One region of the Streptomyces sp. BK79 genome, then DNA from elsewhere that is predicted to be linked to it. Evidence: riboswitches for the same ligand, from Rfam matches in the RefSeq annotation. Region 1 holds a riboswitch; each other region holds the start of a gene.

Region 1 (6,961 bases):
CCGCCACGTCCGCGTCGGTGGGCTCGGTGCGCGGGGTGGTCGGCGGGGGAGTCTGCATGACTGTCTTCTGCTGGTCTTCCTGTTGAGTCACTGCCGGGGCGGTCGGTTCACGGCCGGCGGGCGGCGGCGTCGGCCTTGTCGACGCCGTCCCAGACGTTCCGGTACCAGGGGCGGTCGGCGCCGCCGGCCTCGGCGCGGGCCTGCTCGGCCGCGCCCGGGTCGACGACCACGAACCCGGTCTCCCCCGGCATCACGTAGTGCAGCCGCCGCCGGATCTGCTGCTCGGCGTAGGCGTCGTCCTGCCAGCGTGCCTTGAAGTCGCGCAGGACCTCGACCCGCTCCCGGGTCTCGCGCTGCTCCCGCTGGAGATCGGCGATCTCGGCGCGCTGGGCGACGTACTGCCGTATCGGGTAGGCGAGCGCCACCACGAGGGAGCAGAGCACCATCGCGAGCAGCGCGGCCCGGCCGGTCAGCCGGGAGCGGCGGGCCTGGCGCTTGGTCTGCGAGCGGTAGACCCGGGCCGCGGTCTGCTCGCCGATGATCCGGATCCTGGTCGCGGTGGAGAAACGGTCCCGGTCCTTCACGGCCATCTGGTCTCCGCCTCCCGTGCACACGCGTACGTCCCCGCACACGGTACGGGACCGGGTACGGGGACGTACGTACGACGCTGCCTACGGCTTCGGGCTCAGCCCTTGAAGCGCGGGAACGCGCTGCGGCCGGCGTACACCGCGGCGTCGTCGAGGATCTCCTCGATGCGCAGCAGCTGGTTGTACTTGGCGACGCGCTCGGAGCGGGCCGGGGCGCCGGTCTTGATCTGGCCGCAGTTGGTGGCGACGGCCAGGTCGGCGATGGTGACGTCCTCGGTCTCGCCGGAGCGGTGGGACATCATGCACTTGAAGCCGTTGCGCTGGGCCAGCTCGACGGCGTCCAGGGTCTCGGTGAGCGAGCCGATCTGGTTGACCTTGACCAGCAGGGCGTTGGCGGCGCCCTCCTCGATGCCGCGGGCCAGGCGCTCCGGGTTGGTGACGAACAGGTCGTCGCCGACGATCTGGACCTTGTCGCCGAGCTTGCCGGTGAGGACCTTCCAGCCCTCCCAGTCGTCCTCGAACAGCGGGTCCTCGATGGAGACCAGCGGGTACGCCTCGACCAGCTCGGCGTAGTACTCGGTCATCTCGGCGGCCGTGCGCTCCTTGCCCTCGAAGGTGTAGGAGCCGTCCTTGTAGAACTCGGACGCGGCGACGTCGAGCGCGAGGGCGATCTGCTCGCCGGGGGTGTAGCCGGCTTCCTTGATCGCCTCGAGGATGAGGTCGAGGGCCTCGCGGTTGGAGCCGAGGTTCGGGGCGAAGCCGCCCTCGTCGCCGAGGCCGGTGGCCAGGCCCTTGTTCTTCAGGACCTTCTTCAGCGTGTGGTAGACCTCGGCGCCCCAGCGCAGGGCCTCGGAGAAGGACTCCGCGCCGATCGGGGCGATCATGAACTCCTGGATGTCCACGTTGGAGTCGGCGTGCGAGCCGCCGTTCAGGATGTTCATCATCGGCACCGGCAGCAGGTGCGCGTTGGGGCCGCCCAGGTAGCGGAAGAGCGGCAGGTCGCTGGCCTCGGAGGCGGCGTGGGCGACGGCGAGCGAGACGCCGAGGATGGCGTTGGCGCCGAGCGAGCCCTTGTTGTCGGTGGCGTCCAGGTCGAACATGGCCTGGTCGATCAGGCGCTGCTCGGTGGCGTCGTAGCCGACCAGCTCGGGGCCGATCTGCTCGATGACGGCGAGGACGGCCTTCTCGACGCCCTTGCCGAGGTAGCGGTTGGTGTCGCCGTCACGGAGTTCGATGGCCTCGAAGGCACCGGTGGAGGCACCGGACGGAACGGCGGCACGACCCGTGCTGCCGTCGTCGAGGCCGACCTCGACCTCGACCGTGGGGTTGCCTCGGGAGTCCAGGATTTCCCGGGCTACGACGACGTCGATGGACGGCACGAGCATCTCCTTCTTCAATGTGACGCTTCGGTGTGACGCGCGGGTCCGCTGGACCGCGGCGGCTCTGCGGGACCGAGCCTAACCGGCTCCGGGCGATCGGCCAGCCGATCGCCCACCCGATGGACAGAACCGAGAGTAAATTGTTTCCGAACGAAACAAAGACGTTCCCGGAAACCCGTGGAAACCCGTACGCGATCAAGTGCGCGGTCGGGCGCCGGGCGAGGGCACGAAAAACCCGCCCCGGTGCGTACGGGGGAACACGCACCGGGGCGGGAGTCGCGAGGCCGCCGCTTACTTGAGGTGCAGCTGCTGGCCCGGGAAGATCAGGTCGGCCTCGTCGACGATGTCGTCGTTCAGGTCGAACAGCTTGGCCCAGCCGCCCTTGACGTCGTGCTCCTCGGCGATCGAGCTGAGGGTGTCGCCCTTGACGACCTTGTACTCGCCGTCGCCCTTCTCGACCTTCTGGCCGGTCGGGGTGGTGACGGTCTCCTTCTTGGCGGCCGGGCGCTCGTCGGAGCGGGAGGCCTTCTGCTCGGCGGAGCGGTCGGCGGTGGAGCCGCTGCTCTGGCTCTGCGAGCCGGAGGAGCTGTCGGAGCCGGAGCTGTCGGAGCTCTGCGAGGAACCGCTGTCCTGGCTCTCGGTGGAGCCACCGCCGGTGTACGCGGCGTTCGACAGGCCGGTGCCGCAGACCGGCCAGGCACCCTTGCCCTGGCCCGCGAGCACCTTCTCGGCGATCTCGATCTGCTGCGCCTTGCTGGCCTGGTCGGCGGTCGCGGCGTACTGCGTGCCGCCGTAGCCGGCCCAGGTGGAGGCGGAGAACTGCAGACCGCCGTAGTAGCCGTTGCCGGTGTTGATGGACCAGTTGCCGCCGGACTCGCACTGGGCGACGGCGTCCCACTCGGAGGCGGTGGCGGCGGAGGCGTTGCCGGCCGCCATCAGCGGGGCGGCGACGGCGGCACCGGTGACGCCGGCGACGGCGATGACACGGGTGGCCTTGGACGGGCGGCGGTGCTTGCCCTTGCCGGAAAACAGCATGGTTGATCCCCTCACCGACGCCTGCGAGGTGAGCTGTCGGGTTCGGGCCGGTTGAGTTGCCCGGCCGGGTTCCTCGCGGAACTCGGCTCCACCCCTAGCCGCTCCGGCTCAACTGCCCGGTGCGGCACTTACCTTGGGTCCCCCGCTCCTGCCTTCGGCGCTTGACGCGACGACTGTTCCCGGACGGCCGCTGGCAGGATTCGGCGTTGCGGCAGCCGGGGCCCGCGATGGCGAGCGGTCACGACCGTAGACACGCGCGCCGCGGATTTTCAAAGACGATCACGGCTTCTGAGACCTATATCTCACGTGATCCAAAACGGACATACAGTCTCGAACCGTGACGTGAACTCCCCCTACTTTTCGCCCGATTCGCCCGTGACCGTGAGCGTCTGACCGGGCAGGATGTGGTCGGGGTCGACACCGACGACGTCCTTGTTGCCCGCGTACAGCGACCGCCACCCGCCGTCGACCTCAAGGGAGTCGGCGATGCCCCACAGGCTGTCGCCGGAGCGGACGGTGTAGGCGCCGTCGACGGCCTCCCGCGCCCCGCCCTCGTCACGCGAGGCGTGCCGCCCCGACGACTCCGCCGTACGGCCGTCCACCGGGCCCTCGTCGGCGCTGCCGCCGCGATGCTTGCCCGCGCCGGACTCGCCGGTGCCGGTGAGGGACGAAGAACCGTCACTCTGCCCCGCCTTGTCCGATTCATCGCCCTTGGTGACGGGCGCGGACGAACCGGCGGACTCCTCGCGGCCGGCGCCGGCCGCGGGGTCGGACGTGTCGGATGTATCGGGCGTGTCGGACGTGGCCCCTTCGTTCTGACCGGCCGACGAGGAGGCGGAGGACGAGGGGGAGGACGACGCCCCGGCGGTCGGCTCCGCCGCCCCGGACGACCGGCCCGACCGGTCCGGCTCACCCGAGTCGGCGGAGCCGCCCGAGCCGGCCGACCCGGACGCCGTCGGGGCCGGGGTCGCGGAGGCGTCGTCCGCCTCCTCCGACGCACCGTCACCCGTCGAACCCGTACCGCCGCCCACGACCGACGCGTCGTTGCCCAGCCCCGCGAGCAGACCGCAGGTCGGCCAGGCGGCGATGCCCTGGTCGGCGTGCAGCTTCTCGGCGATTCTTATCTGCTGGGAGCGACTGGCCTGGTCGGCGCTCGACGCGTACTGGAGGCCGCCGTACCGCTCCCAGACCTCCTGCGTCAGCTGCAGCCCGCCGTAGTACCCGTTGCCGCTGTTCTGGCTCCAGGCACCGCCGGTCTCGCACTCGGCGACCCGGTCCCAGTTCGCCCCGTCGGCCGCGTGGGCGCCGGTGGCGCCGAGGAGGGGGATCGCGATGGCGGAGCCGGTCACTCCGGCGGCGACGACCAGGGCGGGTGCCTGGCGGGGGCGGCGGTGACGACCGTTCCCGGAGAGCATGCGACGACCTTTCACGAGACGACGGGGATCGGGTGGCGCCGAAACTCAGGCCACGCCGATGATCCGTGAACGTATAGGCAGATGATCGCTTGTCACAAGTTCATGCCGCGCAGATCACGTGAAGATCACAGAGTTGAGCGCGTGTCACTTTTGCGTCGGCGGCGCGCCGCTGTCCGCCGGGGACGGGGCGGGGGTGAACGACACGGGCAGGGTGCGCAGACCGCGCATGATGAGTCCGCCGCGCCAGCGCAGTTCGGCCGGGTCCGCGGCGAGGCGCAGGTCCGGGAGGCGGGTCAGGAGCGTGGCGAGCGCGGTCTGCCCCTCCAGCCGGGCGAGCGGGGCGCCGAGGCAGTAGTGGATGCCGTGGCCGTACCCGAGGTGCTGGCTGTCCCGGCGGGCGAGGTCCAGGGTGTCGGGGTCCGTGAACCGCTCCGGGTCGCGGTCGGCGGCCGCGAGGACGACGAGGACGGGGTCGCCGGCCGCGATCTCCTGCCCGCCGATGGTCAGCGGGCGGGTCGCGAAGCGCCAGGTGGCCATCTCCACCGGGCCGTCGTAGCGCAGCAGTTCCTCGACGCCCGTCTCCAGCAGGGCGCGCTCGCCCGCGGCGAGGGACGTCTCCAGGCCGGCCCGCTGCTCGGGGTGGGTGAGCAGGGCGTACGTGCCGTTGCCGATGAGGTTGACCGTGGTCTCGAAACCGGCGAAGAGCAGGATGAAGGCCATGGCCGCGGCCTCGTTCTCGGTGAGGTGCTCACCGTGGTCCGAGGCGCGGATCAGGCCCGACAGGAGGTCCTCGCCCGGGCCGGGCTCCGGCGGCAGCGCGGCCCGCTTGCGGTGGATGAGGTCGGCGAGGTAGCCCCGCATCTTCTTCACCGACCGCGCGACCCCGCCCCGCGGTCCGCCGCCGTGCCGGATCATCATGCCCGCCCAGTCCCGGAAGTCGTCCTGGTCCTCCCGGGGGACGCCGAGCAGGTCGCAGATGGCGTAGATGGGCAGCGGGAAGGCGAACTCGTGGATCAGGTCGGCGGAGCCGGCGCCCGCGAACCGGTCGATGAGGTCGTCGGCCAGCTCCTGCACCCGGGGGGCGAACTCGGCGACCCGGCGGGGCGTGAACGCCTTGCTGACCAGCCGCCGCAGCCGGGTGTGGTCCGGCGGGTCGATGTTCAGCAGGTGGGTCATCAGCTCGGCCTTCCGCTCCCCCGGAATGCCGGTCTTGCCCTTGGCGTGCGCGGGCTCGTCGTGGTGCGCCGGGTTCTTGGACAGCCCCGGCTCGGCGAGGGCCTGCCGGGCGTCCGCGTACCGGGTGACCAGCCAGGCCTCGACTCCGCTGGGCAGCCGCGTGCGGTGCACGGGCGCGTGCTCGCGCAGCCAGGCGTAGGCGGGGTAGGGGTCGCTCGCGAACTCCCAGGTGAACAGCTCGGGTGCGGTGCCCTGGCCGGAGCGGCCACCGGAGCCGGACGGGTGCTCGCTCACCCCTCGACCTCCCTGATCGCGTCCCGGTACGTCCGGGCCGCCGCTCTCAGGGCCGCCTCCGGGTCCGTGCCCTCGGACTCGGCGCGTACGGCGAGGGCGAGGAGTTCGTAGCCGACGCCCTCGCCGGCGGGCAGCGGGACCGGGAGGCCGGCGGTGCGGACCCGGGAGGCGAGCTTGGCGGCGAGGGCGAGGCCGGGCTGGCCGAGGGGGACGCCCTCGGTGACCGAGGTGCGCTGCTTCTCGACGGCCTTGGTACGCAGCCAGTGCTCGCGGACCTCTTCGGGGGTGGTCGCCGTCTCCTCGCCGAAGACGTGCGGGTGGCGGTGGATCAGCTTGTCGACGATGGTGCCGGCCACGTCGTCGACCGAGAACGGCGCCTCGGGGTCCTCCTCGGCGATCCGGGCGTGGAAGACGACCTGGAGGAGTACGTCGCCCAGCTCCTCGCGCAGTTCGTCGCGGTCGCCGTCCTCGATCGCCTCGACGAGTTCGTACGCCTCCTCGATGGCGTACTTGGCCAGGCCCTCGTGGGTGCGCTGCGAGGACCACGGGCATTCGGCGCGGATGCGGTCCATGACCTGGACGAGGTCGAGCAGACGGGCGCCGGGGAGGTCGTAGGAGGCGGGGAGCAGTTCCAGGTCCGGCATGGGGACCCGGCCCGACCCGGCGAGGCGGGCCAGTCCGTCGGTGAGGGCGGGTTCGCCCTCACCGGTCGCCACGACCACCACCGTGTGCCCGCCGGCGCAGACGGCGACCAGTTCCTCCGCGGTCGGGGCCGTCTCGTCGACCCGTATGCCCGCCTCGCGCAGGTACGGCAACTGCGGGTGCGCGCCGTCGGCGCACAGCACCCGGTCGGCGGTGCGCAGGGCCTGCCAGGCGGGCCAGGACAGCAGGCCGGGCGCGACGCGGTGGCTGGTGGTGAGCAGGACGACGCGGCCGGGGTCGGGGGCGGTGTCGGCGGTGGTTGCGTTCACGATCAGAACGTAACGCACCCGGCGGACGGCCCCGTGAGTTGTCCACAGGGGGCGGCGGAGCGCCCCCGCAGGACCGTTACGCCGTCTGCTGCGTCCGCGCGGCC
Region 2 (6,961 bases), on a different contig from region 1:
CTCGGTGTGTTTACGGGACGTTGCGAGTTCCTCACACGCTCCGTCCGTTCACCGCCGGAGGCGAAGCGCAGCCGGTGCGCCGGCGTCGACCGCTCGGTGTGCTGCGCCATGAGCGCCCGCGCGCGCTCGCCGTCACCCCGGGCCACCGCGTCGACGACCGCGCCGTGCTCCGCCCAGCACTCCACCGGGTCGGCCGACGCCTCCACGACGTACATCCAGGCGATCTTGTGGCGCAGCTGGGTCAGCAGGGCCGTCAGGGAAGGGCTGCCGGTGGCCTGGGCGAGGGTCTCGTGGAACCACCCGCCGAGTGAGCGCAGGTCCTCGCTGTTGCCCTGCCTGGCACGCTCCTGTCCCAGCCGCACCAGCCCGCGCAGCACCTTGAGGTGCGCCTCGGTGCGGCGCCGGGCGGCCCGGGAGGCGCCGAGGGGTTCCAGGAGCGCCCGGGTCTCCAGCAGGTCGGCGGCCTCCTGCCCGGTCGGTTCCGCGACGCACGCGCCCGCGTGCCGCCGGGTCACCACGAAGCCCTCGGCCTCCAGGGTGCGCAGGGCCTCACGGACGGGGACGCGGGAGACGCCGTAGCGGCGGGCGAGGAGTTCCTCGGTGAGGCGGCTGCCGCGCGCGTGGACGCCGGAGACGATGTCGTCCCGGATCGCCGTGCACACCGAGTGCGCCGGAATACGCATGCCCGACCTCCGCCTTAATCCCCGTGAAACGTCGACGATTGACGCGTGTTCAGTGACTCTAGGCCAATGCGGCGGACATTCCGACGGCGGGACGGATTTCATGGATATTTTTTGGACAAGGGACGGGCCCGGACCGTGCGCCGGAAAGGGAAAACCCCGGCTCGGTGAGCCGGGGTCCTCGGGTGCTGCCGTACCGTCCGCCGTCAGAGGTTCACGCCGTGGGAGCGGAGGTAGGCGACGGGGTCCATGTCCGAGCCGTACTCCTGGCTCGTCCGGGCCTCGAAGTGCAGGTGCGGCCCGGTGACGTTGCCGGTGGCGCCGGAGAGGCCGATCTGCCGGCCCGGCTCGACCGACTGGCCCACCGAGACGCCGATGGACGACAGGTGGCCGTACTGCGTGTACGTGCCGTCGTGCATCTTGATCACGACCTGGTTGCCGTACGCCCCGCCCCAGCCGGCCTCGACGACGGTGCCGGCGCCGACCGCGTGCACGGTGGTGCCGCTGGCGGCGTGGAAGTCGATGCCGGTGTGGCTGCCGGAGGACCACAGGGAGCTGCCAGCCTGGTAGGCGGTGGAGACGTAGGAAGCGGTGATCGGCGGCACGAAGGTGTTGAGGCGCTTGCGCTCCGCCTCGCGCGCGGCGCGCTCCTTGGCCTCGCGCGCCTGTTCGGCGGCCTCGGCGGCCCGCTCGCGCGCGGCCTCCTGGGCCGCCTGACGGGCGGCGGCGTCCAGGGCGGCCTGCTTCTGCGCGGTGGCCTGGGCGTCGATCTCGTCGGCTATGGAGTCGCCGATGGTGATGACCGGGGTGAGTCCGCTCTGCTCCGGCGCGGGCTCGGCGGCGAGCGCCGGAGCGGCGAGGGTGCCGACGACGCCGGTGGTGGCGAGGGCCGCGACGCCCGCCGCGCGGGCGGTGGTGCGGTGCATGCGGCCGGGGCGGCGGTGCTTCCCGGTGGCGCGCGTGAACGCCATGTAGAGGCTGGTCCTTTCCTTCCCTCTCGCCTACCGGGTTAGCTGACGGGTTCGGAGGTGGAAGGTCTCCTACGGACCCCCTCGCTGCACGCGCGGGCGCCCGATTCACCCCAGGGACTGCGATGGGTCCCCGGCTCCCCTGGCTCGCGCCGTACGGGGACTCGGCGATGACTGTCCGGTGCCGCGGGTGCGGCGCACTGCCTGACGAACAGCCCGGAAGACGCTAAACGCGGCTGTCTTCAATCCTCAAACGCAACTGGCCTTTTGTAGCGCATGCCACAGGGCAGACAGGCAGCCTCTCCCTCAATTCGGACAAAAGGCGGCCCTGGTGACACTTGGGTCACCAGGGCCACCGCGCGCGTGTGTGCCGCTACTCGGCCGCCACCACGGTGACTTCACCGATGCCGAGGGCCTCGACGGGCTCCTTGATCTGCGCCGCGTCACCGACGAGGACGGTCACGAGGCGGTCCACCGGGAAGGCGTTCACGACCGCCGCCGTGGCCTCCACGGTGCCCGTGGCGGCGAGTTGGCGGTAGAGCGTGGCCTGGTAGTCGTCGGGCAGGTGCTGCTCGACCTGGTCGGCCAGCGTGCTCGCCACGGCCGCCGCCGTCTCGTACTTCAGCGGCGCCACGCCCACCAGGTTCTGCACCGCGACGTCCCGTTCGGCGTCGGTGAGGCCGCCCTGAGCGAGCGTCCGCAGCACGGTCCACAGGTCCTGGAGCGCGGGGCCCGTGTTGGGGGTGTCGACGGAGCCGCTGATGGCGAGCATGGCGGCGCCCGTGCCGTCGGGCGCGGACCGCAGCACCTGCCCGAACGCCCGTACGCCGTAGGTGTAGCCCTTCTCCTCGCGCAGGACGCGGTCCAGGCGCGAGGTGAGGGTGCCGCCCAGGCAGTAGGTGCCGAGCACCTGCGCCGGCCACACGCGGTCGTGCCGGTCGGAGCCGGTGCGGCCGATCAGCAACTGCGTCTGTACGGCTCCGGGGCGGTCCACGATGACGACCCGGCCCCGGTCGTCGGCGGTCACCGGGGGCACGGGGCGCGGCTCGGCGGCGGAGCCGGTCCACGTGCCCAGCGTCTCGCCGAGCAGCGCGTCGAGGTCGACGTCGGTGAGGTCGCCGACGACCACGGCGGTGGCCGTGGCGGGGCGGACGTGCTTCTCGTAGAAGGCGCGTACGGCCGCCGAGTCGATGTTCTCGACCGTCTCCTCGGTGCCCTGGCGGGGGCGCGACATGCGCGACCCGGCCGGGAACAGCTCCTTGGAGAGTTCCTTGGCGGCGCGGCGGGACGGGTTGGCCAGCTCGTGCGGGATCTCGTCGAGCCGGTTGCGGACCAGGCGCTCGATCTCGCTGTCCGCGAAGGCGGGCGCCCTGAGGGCGTCGGCGACCAGGCCGAGCGCCTTGGCGAGCCGGGAGACGGGCACCTCCAGGCTCAGCCGGACGCCGGGGTGGTCGGCGTGCGCGTCGAGGGTGGCGCCGCAGCGCTCCAGTTCGGCGGCGAAGTCCTCGGCGGAGTGCTTGTCGGTGCCCTCGGAGAAGGCGCGCGCCATGATCGTCGCGACGCCGTCCAGACCGGCCGGCTCGGCGTCCAGGGGCGCGTCGAGGAGCACCTCCACGGCGACGACCTGCTGGCCGGGGCGGTGGCAGCGCAGCACGGTGAGACCGTTGTCGAGGCTGCCGCGCTCGGGGGCCGGGAACGCCCACGGCTTGGGCTCTCCCGCCTGCGGCCGCGGGTGGAATTCCATGGTGGCGAGCTCGGTCACTTGGCCGCCTCCTCGTTCTCGTCGGTGGCGTCGGAGTCGTGGGCGGTGTTCTCGTCCGCGGAGGCGGTGGGCTCGTAGACGAGCACCGCGCGGTTGTCGGGGCGCAGGCGGGCCTTGGCGACCTCCTGGACCTCCTCGGCGGTCACCTCCAGCACCCGCTGCACGGCGGTGAGGGCGAGCTGCGGGTCGCCGAACAGGACGGCGTACCGGCACAGTTCGTCGGCGCGGCCCGCGACCGTGCCCAGCCGGTCCAGCCACTCGCGCTCCAACTGGGCCTGGGCGCGCTCCATCTCCTCGGCCGTGGGACCCTCCTCGGCGAACCGGGCGAGCTCCTCGTCGATGGCGGTCTCGATGACCGGCACCTCGACGTCGCCGGACGTCTTCACGTCCAGCCACCCCAGGGAGGGCGCCCCGGCCAGTCGCAGCAGGCCGAACCCGGCGGCGACGGCCGTGCGGTCGCGGCGCACCAGCCGGTTGTACAGGCGGGAGGACTCGCCGCCGCCCAGGACGGTGAGGGCCAGGTCGGCCGCGTCGCACGCGCGCGTGCCGTCCTCCGGCAGGCGGTAGGCCGCCATCAGGGCGCGGGCCGGGACCTCCTCCTCGACGACCTCGCGCAGCTGCCCGCCCATGACGTCGGGCAGCGAGCCGTCGCGGGGCGGCTGCTTGCCGTCGTGCGAGGCGATGGAGCCGAAGTACTTCTCGATCCAGGCGAGCGTCTGCTCGGGGTCGATGTCGCCGACGACCGAGAGCACCGCGTTGTTGGGCGCGTAGTAGGTCCGGAAGAACGCGCGCGCGTCCTCCAGGGTGGCCGCGTCCAGGTCGGCCATGGAGCCGATCGGCGTGTGGTGGTAGGGGTGGCCCTCCGGGTAGGCGAGCGCGGTCAGCTTCTCGAACGCGGTGCCGTAGGGCACGTTGTCGTAGCGCTGGCGGCGTTCGTTCTTGACGACGTCCCGCTGGTTCTCCATCGACTCGTCGTCCAGGGCGGCCAGCAGGGAGCCCATGCGGTCGGCCTCCAGCCAGAGGGCCAGTTCGAGCTGGTGGGCGGGCATGGTCTCGAAGTAGTTGGTGCGCTCGAAGCTGGTGGTGCCGTTGAGCGAGCCGCCGGCCCCCTGCACCAGCTCGAAGTGACCGTTGCCCTTGACCTGGGCGGAGCCCTGGAACATGAGGTGCTCGAAAAGGTGAGCCAGGCCGGTGCGCCCCTTGACTTCGTGGCGCGAACCGACGTCGTACCAGAGGCACACCGCGGCGACCGGGGTCAGGTGGTCCTCGGAGAGCACCACGCGCAGGCCGTTGGCCAGGCGGTGCTCGGTCGCTGTCAGGCCGCCGGAGCCTGCCTGGGCGGTGGCCGTGTGACCCATGGGCATGTACGTCCCTTCGATCGCGGAATCCTTGGCGGAAACACTGGGTGGATCATTGGGCGGAACTGCGGAATTCCGCCGATCCTGCCACTGTATGCAAGCGTGCGGGACCCCGGTGGAGTTCCCGGGCCCCGTACGCCGAGAGCGAGATCGGGACCGGCGGCCCGCGGCGGACGAAGGTCCGCGGCGAGGGCGTACCCTGCGGGCAGCGCCGGGCCGGGCAGCCCGTGACGGGTCCTGGTCGGTCGCTGTCAGTGCCGCGGTCCACAATGGACCGCGTCAGATCACCGTTCACGCTTCAGCAAGGAGCCGGCAGCGATGGCCCGCCGTAGCACGAAGACCCCGCCGCCCGACGACTCGTACGAGGAGAAGATCCTCGACATCGACGTCGTCGACGAGATGCAGGGCTCCTTCCTCGAGTACGCGTACTCGGTCATCTACTCCCGTGCGCTCCCCGACGCCCGCGACGGCCTCAAGCCGGTGCACCGCCGCATCGTGTACCAGATGAACGAGATGGGCCTCAGGCCCGAGCGCGGCTATGTGAAGTGCGCCCGCGTCGTCGGCGAGGTGATGGGCAAGCTGCACCCGCACGGTGACGCGTCGATCTACGACGCCCTGGTGCGCATGGCCCAGCCGTTCTCGATGCGCGTGCCGCTGGTGGACGGCCACGGCAACTTCGGCTCGCTGGGCAACGACGACCCGCCGGCCGCCATGCGGTACACCGAGTGCCGGATGGCCGAGGCGTCCAGCCTCATGACGGAGTCGATCGACGAGGACACGGTCGACTTCGCCCCCAACTACGACGGCCAGGAGCAGGAGCCGGCGGCGCTGCCCGCCGCATTCCCGAACCTGCTGGTCAACGGCGCGTCCGGCATCGCGGTCGGCATGGCGACGAACATGCCGCCGCACAACCTGCGCGAGGTGATCGCGGCCGCCCGGCACCTGATCCGGTACCCGAACGCCGACCTCGAAGCCCTGATGAAGCACGTCCCGGGCCCCGACCTGCCCACCGGCGGCCGGATCGTCGGCCTGCCCGGCATCCGGGACGCCTACGAGACGGGCCGCGGCACCTTCAAGATCCGCGCGACGGTGTCCGTGGAGACGGTGACGGCCCGCCGCAAGGGCCTGGTCGTCACCGAGCTGCCCTTCGCGGTCGGGCCCGAGAAGGTCATCGCGAAGATCAAGGACCTGGTCGGCTCGAAGAAGCTCCAGGGCATCGCCGACGTCAAGGACCTCACCGACCGCGAGCACGGCCTGCGCCTGGTCATCGAGATCAAGAACGGCTTCGTGCCCGAGGCGGTCCTGGAGCAGCTCTACAAGCTGACGCCGATGGAGGAGTCCTTCGGCATCAACAACGTCGCCCTGGTGGACGGCCAGCCCCTCACCCTGGGCCTCAAGGAGCTGCTGGAGGTCTATCTCGACCACCGCTTCAACGTCGTACGGCGGCGCAGCGAGTTCCGCCGCGGCAAGAAGCGCGACCGTCTGCACCTGGTCGAGGGCCTGCTCACCGCGCTGATCGACATCGACGAGGTCATCAGCCTCATCCGCTCCAGCGAGAACAGCGCCCAGGCCAAGCAGCGCCTCATGGAGCGCTTCTCGCTGAGCGAGATCCAGACCCAGTACATCCTGGACACGCCGCTGCGCCGGCTCACCAAGTACGACCGTGTCGAGCTGGAGGCGGAGAAGGAGCGGCTGAACGCGGAGATCGAGGAGCTGTCCCGGATCCTCGACTCGGACGCCGAGCTGCGCAAGCTGGTCTCCACCGAACTGGCGGCGGTGGCCAAGAAGTTCGGCACCGACCGGCGTACGGTCCTGCTGGAGTCGTCCGGCGCGCCGGTGGCCACCGTGCCGCTCCAGGTCGCCGACGACCCGTGCCGGGTGCTGCTGTCCTCCACGGGACTGCTGGCCCGCACGGCGAACGACGCGCCCCTGGTCACGGAGGCCGGCGCCAAGCGCGTCAAGCACGACCTGATCGTCTCGGCGGTGCCGGCCACGGCCCGCGGCGAGGTGGGCGTGGTGACGTCCGCCGGGCGCCTGCTGCGGGTCAACGTGGTGGACCTGCCCCAGCTCCCGGAGTCCATGCCGACGCCGAACCTCTCGGGCGGGGCGCCGCTGGCGGAGTTCGTGTCCTTCGAGGACGACGAGGACGTCGTCTGCCTGACCACGCTCGACGAGTCGTCGCCGGGTCTGGCG
Region 3 (6,961 bases), on a different contig from region 1:
GGAAGCCGCCGAGGTCGCCGCCGGCGGCCTCCGTGGGCAGGCCGCCCTCGCCGCCGGTGTCGAAGGTGGCGATCGTGTTCCAGCCCTCGCCGACGGTCTTCAGGCCGTCCGCCTCCTTGGCGAGGCCGCCCGCCTCGCCCTTGCGCCCGCGCTCCGACGCCCCGTCCTCCTGCGCCCCGTGCCCCGGCGCCCCGGCCGGCTCGTCGCCCTCGGTGACCTTCGCGCCCTTGGGCGGGGTGAAGTCGAAGGTCGACGCGTCCGGCTTCGCGAAGCTGACCTGCGTGAAGCCCGCGTCCACGACGGCGGCGCCGCCGCTCGACGGGGTCAGCGTGAACTTCAGCGGCGTCCCGGTCTCGGCGTCCACCGCGATGCTGATCGCGCCGACCGTCGAGCCCTCCTGCCTGGGCTCGATCACCAGCCGGTACGCGTCCCGGCCGGCCACCTGGGCGGTGCCGTCGACGGTCACGGACGTGGTGTCGTCGACCGCCTTGAGCGCCTGGTCGGCGAAGTCCTTCGGTGTGGCCGGAACGTCCTTCTCGGGCTGCCCGGACGCCTCGGGGACGGTGGAGTGGTAGACCTCGTTGGACCGGCTGTCGTAGCCCCAGACGTCCTTGCCGTCGTGGATCAGGCTGTACTCGGCGGCGTTCTCCAGCAGCGACAGCTTCTGCCGGTCGGGGCCGTCGGCGGCGACCCGGAGCGTGTGGGTGCCGGTCACCAGCTCGGTGAGCTTGGCCGACGGGTCGGCGGCGGAGCCGTCCTCGTCACCGCCCGCGCCCGGCGCACCGGACATACCGGACATCAGGCCGCTCTCCAGACCGCCGAGGTCCGGCAGCCCCAGGTCCGTGCTGATCTTGACCGTGCCGGAGAGCTGCTCGACGTCCGACTCGGCCATCTTCTCGAGGAGTTGCGCGGCGGTGACCTTCGGCAGGTCGGGGTCCCCGGAGTCGGCGAGCGCGGGGACCAGCCCGATCGTCGCGGCCGCCACTCCCATCACCGCGACCGGGACGACGTACCGCGCGGCCTTGCGCCGTCCGGTGCGCGGCTCCTCGCTCTGCCCCACGGTCGTCGTGCCCTCGGAATCGATCGGTGCCATGTGTGCCCTACCTCCGTCGTCGGCGGCGGCTGTCTCGCGACCTCGCACTGGTTCATCCGTGAGCCGCCATTCTCACCCGAATCGGTGAGGATTGGTGTTTTCCGTGATGACCATCTGACCAAATCGGCCGGGCAGAAGCGTCAGACCCCGGACTCAACTCCGCCTACTCCTGCGGGATGACACGCAGGGGCGTGGACTCCCCCGACCCGTAGGGGGCAGGGCACGCCACCCGGCGGGCAGCGCCCCGCCCGTGACGCGGATCACGGGCGGGCGGAGGCTAGCCGGCCCGGTGCACCACGGCGTCGCACAGTTCCACGAGCGCGGCCTTCGCCTCGCACTCCCTGAGCGGGGCGAGCGCCGCCCGGGCGTCCTTGGCGTACCGGACGGTGTCCTTGCGCGCCTGCTCCAGGGCGGGGTGGGCGCGCAGCAGGCGCAGCGCCTCCGCGTGCCGGGCGTCGTCGCTCAGGTCGGAGTCCAGCAGCTCGCTCAGGGCGATGTCCTCGGCGAGCCCCAGCCGGGCCGCCCGCTCGCGCAGCCGCAGCACCGGGAGGGTCGGGATGCCCTCGCGCAGGTCGGTGCCGGGCGTCTTGCCCGACTCGTGGGAGTCCGAGGCGATGTCCAGGACGTCGTCCGCGAGCTGGAAGGCGACGCCGAGGCGCTCGCCGTACTGGGTGAGCACGTCCACGACCGTCTCGTCGGCGCCGGACATCATCGCGCCGAACCGGCAGGAGACCGCCACCAGCGAGCCCGTCTTGCCGCCCAGCACGTCCAGGTAGTGGTCCACCGGGTCCCGGCCGTCCTGGGGCCCCGCCGTCTCCAGGATCTGGCCGGTGACGAGCCGCTCGAAGGCGAGGGCCTGCACGCGGACCGCCTCGGGCCCGAGGTCGGCGAGGATCTGGGAGGCGCGGGCGAAGAGGAAGTCGCCGGTGAGGACCGCGACGGAGTTGCCCCACCGCGTGTTCGCGCTGGGCACGCCGCGTCGCACGGCCGCCTCGTCCATCACGTCGTCGTGGTACAGCGTGGCGAGGTGGGTCAGCTCCACGACGACGGCCGAGGGCACGATGCCGGGGGCGTAGGGGTCGCCGAACTGGGACGCCAGCATGACCAGCAGGGGCCGGAACCGTTTGCCGCCGGCCCGCACCAGGTGCTGGGCGGCCTCCGTGATGAAGGGCACCTCGCTTTTGGTTGCCTCGAGCAACCCTTCCTCGACCGCGACCAATCCGGCCTGGACATCGGCTTCCAGAGCCTGGTCCCGCACGCTCAGCCCGAACGGCCCGACGACGGTCACGAGGGGTCTCCTGTCTGCTGGTGTCTACTGGCGATTACCTGGTTTGTCGATAGGTCGCTGCCACCACTCAAGTCAGCGTATCCGGTCACGTTTCGATCACCGCTAGCGCCCACCGTTACAGGCCGGTCGGTATCGGATCATGCGCGGTATGTTTTTGATCAGGTGATATGAGCAGACATTGATCGACATCCCCGAGACGGGAAGCCGCCACCGAAGATCACATCACCCCTCCCAACGCCCCGCACTCCGAGTACGTCACCCGCACGGCCCACTCCACCTCCGTCCCGAACAGATGCCCGCACGGCACGCGGAAACACCGGACGGACCGGAACCGGCCACGGCGGAGACCGGCACCCGCCGCACGGGGCGATCGGACCGCCCGACGGCCGCGCGACCCGAAGCCTTCCGCACCGCTGGGCGGTTGAAGCCAAGTTGGGCCTGATGCCCGATTTGCGCCCCTTGTTGACGCCCGTGAGTTGGCTCACTCCCCCGCGACTGTGGGCAACCCTGCCGCCGACTGTGCCCTCCCTTTGCGCCACAAGCCAGTTGAGGCTTGGCAGCAGCAAAGGATCAAGCGCATCAAATGCCCCAGATCAAGGTCAACAGGCGCGTTGGGTGATTCCTGCACTTGTTCCGGACATGTGCTCTCGCATACGTTCCCGGCCTGTCGGGCGGACGCCGAATCCTGCCACCGCCCGGACACATGTCATCCGCCAACACACTTCGCAGGCAGGAGCGGGGGACCCAGGTAAGTCGCCGCGCCGGTCACCACCGGAGCGGCTCGGGGTGAAGCCGTGCCCGTCAGGGCCCGGCCGGGCACCTCCCCGCCCGAACCCGACAGCTCACCTCGCAGGCGTAAGGAGAGGGACTGAAGCATGTCTGCCAACGGTCAGAACCGTCACGCCCGCACCACCCGCCTCGCCCGCAAGCTGGCCCTGGCCGGCACCGGCGCCGCGGTGCTCGCCCTGCCGCTCCTCGGTGCCACCGGTGCCTCCGCGGCCACCCCGGCCGCCGCCCCGACCGCCGCCACCGCCGCGACGACCTACCCGGACAACCTCGACGGCTGGATCCGCGAGTCGCTCGACATCATGGCGCAGCACGGCATCCCCGGCTCGTACGAGGGCATCCACCGCAACATCATGCGCGAGTCCTCCGGCAACCCGCTCGCGATCAACAACTGGGACATCAACGCCGTCAACGGCACCCCGTCCAAGGGCCTGCTCCAGGTGATCGACCCGACCTTCCAGGCGTACCACGTGCCCGGCACCTCCTGGGACCCGTACGACCCGGTCGCCAACATCACCGCCGCCTGCAACTACGCGGCCGACCGCTACGGCTCGATGGACAACGTCTTCGGCGCCTACTGAGCCGCAGGGACGCGGGTCAGCGGGATCCGAAGAGACGCTCGAGGACGACGGCCACGCCGTCGTCCTCGTTCGTCGTGGTGACCTCGTCGGCCACCGCCTTCAGTTCCGGATGGGCGCCGGCCATGGCGACGCCGTGGGCCGCCCACTGGAACATGGGGATGTCGTTGGGCATGTCGCCGAAGGCGATCGTCCGCTCCCGGCCCACGCCCAGCCGCTCGGCGGCCAGCGCCAGCCCCGTCGCCTTGGTGATGCCGCACGGCTGGAGCTCCACCGTCCCCGGCCCCGACATGGTCACCGTCGCCAGGGAACCGACCACCGAACGCGCCGTCGTCGCCAACTCGTCGTCGGACAGGTCGGGGTGGCGCAGCAGCACCTTGCTGATCGGCGCGCTCCACAGTTCGTCGCGCCGGTCGACCCGCACCGCGGGCAGGGTCGGGTGGGGCATCAGGTAGCCCGGCTCGATGAGCGTCAGGCCGTCGACGCCGTCCTGGTCGACCGCCGCGTGCACCTGCCCGACCTCGGCCTCGATCTTGCCGAGCGCGGTCTCGGCCAGCTCCCGGTCCAGGGTGACCGACCACAGCATCCGATGCGCTCCGGCGTCGTACACCTGCGCGCCCTGACCGCACACCGCGAGCCCCGTGCAGCCGAGCCCGTCGAGCAGGGCCCGCACCCTCGGCGCCGGCCGGCCGGTCACCACCAGGTGCCGCGCCCCCGCCCCGGCCACCCGCGCCAGCGCGGCCAGCGACCGGTCGGAGACGGTGTCGTCGCCGCGGAGCAGCGTGCCGTCGAGGTCGGTGGCGACGAGTGAATATGCGGTGCGGTCCATGATCAGAGAATACGGACACCGCACCTGTCCGACTCACCCGCGATCGCATCCGAACGAGGACGCGCGAGTACGGCACAAGTGCGTACGAGTCCGGCACGAGTGCGGCCGAGGACGCACGTTCGTGTCCGAAACCTGGCACATCATCGCGTTCATCGGCTAAAGCCGGTTAAAGGCCTGTGCACCGGTTGGCAACAACATGGTCCGCTACCTACCGGTCGGGCGGCCCCGACGGTACCTTCCTTCTGTCCAGGGGGGACTTGATCGGGGGGTCGGGTTGAACGGCGGACGTGTACGCGTGCTCAGGCCGGAGGAACTGGGCGAGGGGGAACGGGAGCGCTGGCGGGAGCTGCGCGCCGGGTCGACGGCGCCGCGCAACCCGTTCATGGAACCGGAGTTCACCGACGTCGTGGGCCGGGTGCGGCCGCGGGCGCGGGTGGCGGTGGTGTACGACGGCGGTGACCCCGCCGGTTTCCTGCCGCACGAGCGCGGACCGCTGGGCCAGGGCCGGGCGATCGGGCTCGGCGTGTCGGACTGCCAGGGCGCGGTGCTGCGCCCGGGCCTCGCCCCGGACACCCGCGCCCTGCTGCGGGCCTGCTCCCTGTCCAGCTTCGCCTTCGACAACCTGGAGGCGGCACAGGGACTGTTCCTACCGCACGCGGCGGAGGAGCACACCGCGTACGTCATCGACGTGGAGAAGGGGTACGCCGCGTACGAGGACGTGCTGCGCGCGCAGTCGCCGAAGTTCCTGAAGACCACCCTCGCCAAGGAGCGCAGGCTCGGCCGCCAGGTCGGGGACGTGCGCTTCGTGTTCGACGAGCGCGATCCGGCCGCGCTGCGCACGCTCATGGCGTGGAAGTCGGCGCAGTACCGCAGGACGGGGCGCCGGGACCGGTTCGCCCAGGAGTGGATCAGCCGGCTCGTCGCCCGCCTGGCCGAGACCCGGGCGCCGCAGTGCACGGGCACGCTGTCCGTGCTCTACGCCGGCGGCCGGCCCGTCGCCGCCCACTTCGGGCTGCGGTCGGCGACGGTCCTGGCCTGCTGGTTCCCGGCGTACGACCCGGACTTCGCCAAGTACTCGCCGGGGCTGGTGCTGCATCTGCGGATGGCGGAGGCCGCCGCCGCCGAGGGCGTCGGGCTGCTCGACATGGGCCGGGGCGCGGCGGAGTACAAGGACGCGCTGAAGACCGGCGAACTGCCCGTGTACGAGGGGACGGTGACGCGGGTGGGCGCGGGCGCCGCGCTGCACTGGCTCGGGCGCGAACCGGCCCGCCGCGTACACGGGTTCGTGCGCGACCGGCCCCGGCTGGCGTCGCTGGCCGTACGGACGTTGAGGGGCGTGGCCCGGCTTCGCCGGTCATGACGGAGGGCGATCAGGAGGGGGTGGGCGCGTGGCCGGTGTGCGGCGTGCGCGGCAGGGGACACTGCGGGAGATCGAGGGCTTCCTGAGCATCGAGCCCGTGCAGGTCGCCGAGCTGGAACTCGGTGACGAGGGGGCTGCGGGGGGCGCGGAGGGCGCGGAGGGCGCGGAGCTGAGACCGGGGCCGGGCAGTGCGCCGGTGACGTGCGGGATGGTGTTCCTGCTGGTCAGGCAGGCCGGTGTACCCATCGGCACCCTGCTCGGGCGGGTGCCCGAGGGCGCGGATCCCACGGAGGTGCTGGCCGGGCTCGCCCGGGAGCTGCCGCGCGGGGCGCCGGCCGAGCCGTCGCCCCGGCCGCCGTCCGCCAGTGTCGTGGTCGCCACCCGGGAGCGGGCCGGCCGGCTCGCCCGCGCGCTGGACTCGCTGCTCGCGCAGGACCACCCGGACTTCGAGATCGTCGTCGTCGACAACGCGCCCGTGACCGAGGAGACCCGGGAACTCGTCGAGCGGAAGTACGGCGAGCGGGTGCGCTACGTGTGCGAACCGGTGCCCGGTCTCGCGATCGCCCACAACCGAGGGCTCGCGGCCGTGCGCGGTGAGGTGGTCGCCTTCACCGACGACGACGTGGTGGCCGACCCGCGCTGGCTCACCGAGCTGACCGCGCCGTTCGCCGCCGACCCGCGCCTGGGCTGCGCCACGGGGCTGATCCTGCCGGCCCGGCTGCGCACCCCGGCCCAGGTGCTGCTGGAGAGCCACGGCGGCTTCGCCAAGGGCTTCACCCCGCGGACGTACGACCCGGCGCACCCGCCCGCCGACGAGCCACTGTTCCCGTTCACGGCGGGCCGCTTCGGCTCCGGCGCCAACATGGCCTTCCGCACGTCGGCGCTGCGGGCCGTCGGCGGCTTCGACCCGGCGACCGGCGCGGGCACGCGCGCCCGGGGCGGCGACGACCTCTACGGCTTCGTCCGCGTCCTGGCCGGGGGACACCGGCTGCGCTACACGCCGCGCGCGCTGGTCTGGCACCACCAC
Region 4 (6,961 bases), on a different contig from region 1:
CGGCCTCGCCGCCTTCGCCGAGCGGTTCCCCGACCGGGTCTGGGACGTCGGCATCGCCGAGCAGCACGCCGCCGTGTCCGCGGCCGGCCTCGCCACCGGCGGCCTCCACCCGGTCGTCGCCGTCTACGCCACCTTCCTCAACCGCGCCTTCGACCAGCTCCTCATGGACGTGGCCCTGCACCGCTGCGGCGTCACCTTCGTCCTGGACCGGGCCGGGGTCACCGGCACCGACGGACCCTCGCACAACGGCATGTGGGACATGTCCGTCCTCCAGGTCGTCCCGGGACTGCGCATCGCCGCGCGGCGCGACGCCGACCAGCTGCGCGCCCAGCTGCGGGAGGCGGTCGCCGTCGACGACGCGCCGACGCTGGTGCGCTTCCCGAAGGAGTCCGCCGGACCGGCCGTACCGGCCGTGGAGCGGGTCGGCGGCCTGGACGTCCTGCACGCCGCGGGCCGGCCCGAGGTGCTGCTCGTGGCCGTCGGTGTGATGGCACCCGTCTGCCTGCGGGCCGCCGAGCTGCTCGAAGCCCGCGGCACCGGCTGCACCGTCGTCGACCCGCGCTGGGTCAAACCCGTCGATCCGGCGCTCGCGCCCCTGGCCGCCCGGCACCGCCTGGTGGCCGTCGTCGAGGACAACAGCCGTGCGGCCGGGGTCGGTTCGGCGGTGGCGCTGGCGCTGGAGGACGCCGACGTCGACGTGCCCGTGCGCCGGTTCGGCATCCCCGAGCGGTTCCTCGCCCATGCCAAGCGCGCCGAGGTGCTCGCCGACATCGGCCTCACCCCGGTCGAGATCGCCGGCCGGATCAGCGCGAGCCTGGCCGCCACGGAACAGGCGGGGGCCGGGGAACAGGCAAGGGACGGGGAACAGGCAAGGGACGGGCGGATCGTCATGCCAGCGCAAGGAGAGAACTGAATGACCAAGGAGTTCGACCTCACCGCGCTCCTGGCCGAGCGCGGAGCCGAGCGGTACGAGCTGCACGCCAGGCACCTCAACCACCAGTTGCCGCGCATGCTGCGCACCATCGGCTTCGACAAGGTCTACGAGCGGGCCGAGGGCGCGCACTTCTGGGACGCGGACGGCAACGACTACCTGGACATGCTCGCCGGGTTCGCGGTGATGGGCCTGGGCCGCCACCACCCCGTCGTCCGCAAGGCGCTGCACGACGTCCTCGACGCCTCGCTGGCCGACCTGACCCGCTTCGACTGCCCGCCGCTGCCCGGACTGCTCGCCGAGAGGCTGCTCTCCTACAGTCCGCACCTGGACCGGGTCTTCTTCGGCAACAGCGGCACGGAGGCGGTCGAGACCGCGCTCAAGTTCGCCCGGTACGCGACCGGCAGGCCGAGGATCCTGTACTGCACGCACGCCTTCCACGGGCTGACCACGGGCTCGCTGTCCGTCAACGGCGAGGACGGTTTCCGCGAGGGCTTCGCGCCGCTGCTGCCGGACACCGCCGTCCCCCTCGGCGACCTGGACGCCCTGGCACGGGAACTGGGCAGGGGCGACGTGGCCGCGCTGATCGTGGAGCCCATCCAGGGCAAGGGCGTGCACGAGGCCCCGCCCGGCTATCTGCGCGCCGCCCAGGACCTGCTGCACCGGCACAAGGCGCTGCTGATCGCCGACGAGGTGCAGACGGGCCTCGGCCGGACCGGGAAGTTCTACGCCTTCCAGCACGAGGACGGCGTCGAACCCGACCTGGTGTGCGTGGCCAAGGCGCTGTCCGGCGGCTACGTGCCGGTGGGGGCGACGCTGGGCAAGGACTGGATCTTCCAGAAGGTGTACTCCTCGATGGACCGCGTACAGGTCCACTCGGCGAGCTTCGGGTCCAACGCGCAGGCCATGGCGGCCGGGCTCGCGGTGCTGTCGGTGATGGAGAACGAGGAGATCGTGGCCAACGCCGCCGCGGTGGGGGAGCGGCTGAAGTCCCGGCTCGCTCAGCTGGTCGACCGCTACGAGCTGCTCGCCGACGTCCGCGGCCGGGGCCTGATGATCGGGATCGAGTTCGGCCGGCCCCGGTCCCTCAAGCTGCGCAGCCGCTGGACGATGCTCCAGGCCGCGCGGAAGGGACTGTTCGCGCAGATGGTGGTGGTGCCGCTGCTGCAACGCCACCGGATCCTGACCCAGGTCTCCGGCGATCACCTCGAGGTGATCAAACTGATCCCGCCGCTGATCATCGACAGCGACGACGCGGACCGGTTCGTCGACGCCTTCACCGAGGTCATGGACGACGCGCACGAAGGGGGCGGGCTGATGTGGGACTTCGGCAAGACGCTGGTGAGGCAGGCGGTGGCCAACCGCTAGGGAGCGGCCGGGGAGGGCACGCGCCGGGCCCCCGCCTCCGCCGGTTTGCCTCTGTGGCAAAAAAATTGCCACGCAGGCAATCCTGGGGCTGAATGGAAGGCATGACCTCCCCCGAGACCGGTCCGCCCTCGCCGGACGCGGCGGCGGACGCGGTGTCCGTCGTGGCACCGCAGCTGCGTGCCCTGCGGCGCAGGGCCGCCCTCACCCTGGAGACGGCCGCCCGTGCCGCGGGGCTCTCGCCGGCCCACCTCTCCCGGCTGGAGACCGGGCAGCGCCAGCCCTCGCTGCCGATGCTGCTCTCCCTCGCCCGTGTCTACGGTACGACCGTCTCGGAACTGCTCGGCGAGACGGCCGCGGACCGGGACGCGGTGGTGCGGGCCGACGCCATGGAGCCGACCTTCGCGGGCGGCTGGACGTACTGGCAGGCGGGCGGGGCCGGCCGCGGCATGCAGGCCCTGCGCGTCCATGTGCCGCACGGCTCCCAAGGGGACATCGTGCGCGTGCACCCCGGTGAGGAGTGGCTCCACGTGCTGCGGGGCCGGCTCCGGCTGCGGCTCGGGGACACCGTGCACCGGCTGGGGCCGGGCGACAGCGCGCACTTCGACTCCCTGACCCCGCACCGGATCGCCGCCCAGGACGCCGACGGGGTCGACCTCCTCTTCGTGCACACCCTGTTGCAGAGCCCGTCGGCGGCCCTGTGCCTGGGGCCCGCCACCACGCCGGACCACCTCACCGCCGGAGAGATGCCATGAGCGCCGTCCAGGACAAGTTCCCGCGCGCCCTGTGGGTGCGACTGCTCATCTACATCGCCCTGGGGCACGTCTTCGGCGGCTTCCTCTATCTGCTGTTCGAGGTGGGGGCCAAGTAGCCCGCCCGTGAGCGGGGGAGGGCTCAGTCCAGCATGCGCTCGCGCAGCCGCTCCCGGGTCTGCGGGGTGATCCGCAGCCCCTTCTCCAGGTAGTCGTCGACACCGCCCCAGGTCTCCTCGACGGTCTCGAACGCCGCCGCCAGGTACTCGGCGCGCGCGTCGAACAGGGGGCTGAGCAGCTCCATGACCTCGGGCGAGTACGCGGAGGCGGCGGAGCTGCTGCGCCGCACCTTGTAGCGGCGGTGCGTGGCGTTCGACTTCAGGTAGTCCTCGACGATGGCGTCGCGCTCCACACCGAGGGCGAGCAGGGTGATCGCGATCGACAGGCCCGCGCGGTCCTTGCCGGCCGCGCAGTGCATCAGGGCGGGCACGCTGTCGTCGGCCAGCGCGTGCACCACCCGGGAGTGCTCGGCGGTGCGCTCCTTGATGATCGCGCGGTAGGAGTCGATCATGCGGTTGGCGCCCTTGTCGTCCGCCAGGATCTCGCGCAGCTGGTCGAGGTCGCCGTCGCGGACCATCTTCCAGAACTCGGCGCCGTCGGCCGGGTCGCTCAGCGGCAGGTTCACGTTGCGCACGCCCGGCAGCTCGACGTCCGGACCCTCGAGCTTCTGGTCGGCCGCGTTGCGGAAGTCGAAGATCGTGTGCAGGCCCAGCGAGGCCAGGAACGCGGCGTCCTCCCCGGTGGCGTGAGCCAGGTGCCCGCTGCGGAACAGCACCCCCTGCCGCACCCGCCGGCCGTCCACGGTCGGCAGCCCGCCCACGTCACGGAAGTTGCGCACCCCGGCCAGGTCGGGTTCGGTCGACGGCACCTGCTGCGTCACGGGGGCTCCTCCCACTCCGCCCCGCCGACGCCGCTCGCCGACGGGCACGAGTCGACGATACGGCACGGACCTCCGGCCAAGGCGTCGGAGACATCCGACTGCACCACATCTGGGCCTTCTGTCCGACTTGCCACCTTCCGTCCAACTGGCCCTGGAATAAGAGTGGCTGGCGGGGTGGCGCGTGAGCAGCGTCATACCCGTGACGGTGCGTTGTTGGTCATGCTCACGTAATTCGACCGGTTCTCAAGGCCGTTTGCCGGAAACGGCACTGCGTAAATCGACGGAGGGTGACCGGCCTTTCCCGTAAAGGATCAATCGGAACACCCGCCCGTGGAACCTCTCGCTTGTCGCTGCGCGTCCTGGTCCCTTACGTTCACCACCGATCCGGACGGACGCCTAATCCTGCCGCCGACCGGAGCCCGCACTCACTCACCACCCGTACACGGCAGGAGCGGGGGACCCACAGGTACGACTGCCTGTTCCGGTTCCCGGAACGGCTTGGGGTAAAGCCGCGTCTCGGCGCGGCCGGGCATCTCCAGCCCGCACCCGACAGCTCACCTCGCAGGCGCCGGAGAAGGAAAACGACATGCCCGCGAAGGGTAAGCACCGCCGTACCAGGGCCATGCGCCTGACCCGCACCATAGCCGTCGCCGGAACCGGCGGCGCCGCGCTCGCGCTCCCGCTGATGGGTGCCGCCGGCGCCCACGCCGCTCCCGCGCAGTCCGTCTCCGAGCAGGCCGTGCAGTCCGTTCCGGCGTCGGCGAAGAAGAGCGCCGCCCAGAAGAACGCGGACTCGCGGACGTACACCGTGAAGAGCGGTGACTACCTCTCGAAGATCGCCGACGACCAGGACGTCGACGGCGGCTGGAAGAAGCTGTACGCGGACAACCGCGAGGTCGTCGGCTCCGACCCGTCGCTGATCCACCCCGGCCTGAAGCTCGTGCTCGGCGGACAGGCCGCCAAGCCCTCGGCCCCGTCCTCCGCCGAGGCGGAGATGCCGGCCGCCGAGAAGCCGGCCGAGAAGCCGGCCGCCGAGAAGGCCGCGCCGGCCGAGAAGTCCTCGGACGCCTCGAAGGCCTCCTCCTCGGACAACGCCTCCAACGCGAGCACCCAGTCCGCCGGCACCGGCAGCGGCTTCACCTCGCCCGTGCCCGGCGGCAGCGTCGGCACCCCGTACCACCAGACCGGCAGCATGTGGTCCAGCGGCTACCACACCGGCACGGACTTCGTCGTCCCGACCGGCACCTCGCTGAAGGCCGTCGGCGCCGGCACGGTCGTCTCGGCCGGCTGGGGCGGCGCGTACGGCAACCAGGTCGTCATCCAGCTCGCCGACGGCCACTACGCCCAGTACGCCCACCTGTCCTCGCTCTCCGTCTCCGCCGGCCAGTCCGTGACGGCGGGTCAGCAGGTCGGCCTCTCGGGTGCCACGGGCAACGTGACCGGCCCGCACCTGCACTTCGAGATCCGCACCACCCCGGACTACGGCTCGGACGTGGACCCGATCGCGTACCTGCGCTCGCACGGCGTCTCCCTCTGACGTCCGACGCCTTGTGCCTGACGTCTGACGTCTGACGTCTGAGGCCCAGTGCCGCCGAAGGCCGGACCCCGATCCCCGGGTCCGGCCTTCGGCGTATTCCTGAATTGGTGAATACTTTAGGCGTGGTTTTTCTCACCGCCCGTCAACCCATTCCTACGGTCGCGTAGGTCACATTCCGAGGTGAATCATGGGCCGATGTGGCAGACGATTCGAAGAATGACAGCAGAGCAGTGATCGGGTCGTACGTGGCGCTGGGGGACAGCTTCACCGAGGGCGTCGGCGACCCCGGCCCCGACGGGGCGTTCGTCGGCTGGGCCGACCGGTTCGCCGTACTGCTCGCGGACCGGCGCCCCGAGGGCGACTTCACGTACACGAACCTCGCCGTGCGCGGCAGGCTGCTCGACCAGATCGTGGCGGAGCAGGTGCCGAGGGCCGTCGAACTCGCGCCGGACCTCGTCTCGTTCTGCGCGGGCGGCAACGACATCATCCGGCCCGGCACCGACCCCGACGAGGTGGCCGAGCGGTTCGAGCGGGCGGTGGCGGCGCTGACCGCAGCGGCCGGCACCGTCCTGGTGACGACCGGCTTCGACACCCGCTCGGTGCCCGTCCTCCGGCGCCTGCGCGGCAAGATCGCCACGTACAACGGGCACGTCCGGGCCGTCGCCGACCGCTACGGCTGCCCCGTGCTCGACCTCTGGTCGCTGCGGACCGTCCAGGACCGCAGGGCGTGGGACGCCGACCGGCTGCACCTGTCCCCGGAGGGCCACACGCGGGTCGCGCTGCGCGCGGGCCAGGTACTCGGTCTCCCCGTCCCGGCCGATCCGGACCAGCCCTGGCCCCCGCTGCCGCCGCGCGGCACCCTCGGTGTCCGGCGGGACGACGTGCAGTGGGCCCGCGAGTACCTGGTCCCGTGGATCGGGCGGCGGCTGCGCGGGGAGTCGTCGGGCGACCACGTGACCGCCAAGGGGGCGCTGTCGCCCAACGACATCAAGACGTGGATCTCGACGGTGGCGTGACGGCCGGGAGGGGGGAGGGAGGGCGCGGGCGGTCGTCCGTCAGCCGGGCCGTGTCGTCAACGCCTCGCGTTCCAGGCCCAGTTCCCGGGCGAGTGCCTCGTCCGTCCACTCCTGGGCCCGCGCCCGGGACACCGCGCCCGGGTACGACGTCAGCTGCACGGCCAGCCCGTCGAGCAGGGCGGTCAGCCGCAGGGCGGTGCCGTGGGGCTCGGGGCACGTGAACTCCCCGGCGGCCACGCCCTCGGCGATGACCTCCGCGAGGGCCGCCTTCCACTGGCGGTCCAGTTCCCGCGTGACGTCCCGCAGCGCCGGTTCGCGCAGGGCGACCGCCCACCCCTCGATCCACAGCCGCCAGCCCTTGGCCTGCCCGGTCGGCGCGTACCAGCGCACGGCCGCGCGCAGCCGGCGCAGCGCCGACGT

Evidence for each region. A riboswitch is a leader RNA that binds a small molecule or an ion and turns the genes downstream of it on or off. The one in region 1 is predicted to bind cyclic di-AMP.
Region 2: another riboswitch for cyclic di-AMP. It lies ahead of ACFIF2_RS16925 (M23 family metallopeptidase); the one in region 1 lies ahead of ACFIF2_RS14335 (transglycosylase family protein).
Region 3: another riboswitch for cyclic di-AMP. It lies ahead of ACFIF2_RS23935 (transglycosylase SLT domain-containing protein); the one in region 1 lies ahead of ACFIF2_RS14335 (transglycosylase family protein).
Region 4: another riboswitch for cyclic di-AMP. It lies ahead of ACFIF2_RS27655 (peptidoglycan DD-metalloendopeptidase family protein); the one in region 1 lies ahead of ACFIF2_RS14335 (transglycosylase family protein).

What each region holds. Positions count from the first base shown of each region.
Region 1 is NZ_JBHVOC010000010.1:31,337-38,297, forward strand. It holds gene ACFIF2_RS14320 (DUF501 domain-containing protein) at 1-58, opposite strand, end outside; gene ACFIF2_RS14325 (septum formation initiator family protein) at 108-590, opposite strand; gene eno (phosphopyruvate hydratase) at 686-1,966, opposite strand; gene ACFIF2_RS14335 (transglycosylase family protein) at 2,258-3,001, opposite strand; cyclic di-AMP (ydaO/yuaA leader) riboswitch at 3,005-3,171, opposite strand; gene ACFIF2_RS14340 (transglycosylase family protein) at 3,355-4,416, opposite strand; gene ACFIF2_RS14345 (cytochrome P450) at 4,561-5,886, opposite strand; gene ACFIF2_RS14350 (nucleoside triphosphate pyrophosphohydrolase) at 5,883-6,857, opposite strand; gene ACFIF2_RS14355 (SurA N-terminal domain-containing protein) at 6,934-6,961, opposite strand, start outside.
Region 2 is NZ_JBHVOC010000012.1:108,815-115,775, reverse strand. It holds gene ACFIF2_RS16930 (GntR family transcriptional regulator) at 1-683, opposite strand, end outside; gene ACFIF2_RS16925 (M23 family metallopeptidase) at 887-1,651, opposite strand; cyclic di-AMP (ydaO/yuaA leader) riboswitch at 1,664-1,828, opposite strand; gene ACFIF2_RS16920 (M16 family metallopeptidase) at 2,022-3,410, opposite strand; gene ACFIF2_RS16915 (M16 family metallopeptidase) at 3,407-4,774, opposite strand; gene ACFIF2_RS16910 (DNA topoisomerase (ATP-hydrolyzing) subunit A) at 5,087-6,961, shown strand, end outside.
Region 3 is NZ_JBHVOC010000020.1:9,199-16,159, forward strand. It holds gene ACFIF2_RS23925 (outer membrane lipoprotein carrier protein LolA) at 1-1,093, opposite strand, end outside; gene ACFIF2_RS23930 (polyprenyl synthetase family protein) at 1,371-2,381, opposite strand; cyclic di-AMP (ydaO/yuaA leader) riboswitch at 3,083-3,251, shown strand; gene ACFIF2_RS23935 (transglycosylase SLT domain-containing protein) at 3,257-3,748, shown strand; gene ACFIF2_RS23940 (HAD family hydrolase) at 3,765-4,574, opposite strand; gene ACFIF2_RS23945 (GNAT family N-acetyltransferase) at 4,870-5,934, shown strand; gene ACFIF2_RS23950 (glycosyltransferase) at 5,972-6,961, shown strand, end outside.
Region 4 is NZ_JBHVOC010000024.1:79,678-86,638, forward strand. It holds gene dxs (1-deoxy-D-xylulose-5-phosphate synthase) at 1-913, shown strand, start outside; gene ACFIF2_RS27635 (aspartate aminotransferase family protein) at 914-2,299, shown strand; gene ACFIF2_RS27640 (helix-turn-helix domain-containing protein) at 2,401-3,051, shown strand; gene ACFIF2_RS27645 (DUF6126 family protein) at 3,048-3,167, shown strand; gene ACFIF2_RS27650 (tyrosine-protein phosphatase) at 3,191-3,988, opposite strand; cyclic di-AMP (ydaO/yuaA leader) riboswitch at 4,412-4,571, shown strand; gene ACFIF2_RS27655 (peptidoglycan DD-metalloendopeptidase family protein) at 4,575-5,525, shown strand; gene ACFIF2_RS27660 (SGNH/GDSL hydrolase family protein) at 5,756-6,541, shown strand; gene ACFIF2_RS27665 (TetR/AcrR family transcriptional regulator) at 6,581-6,961, opposite strand, start outside.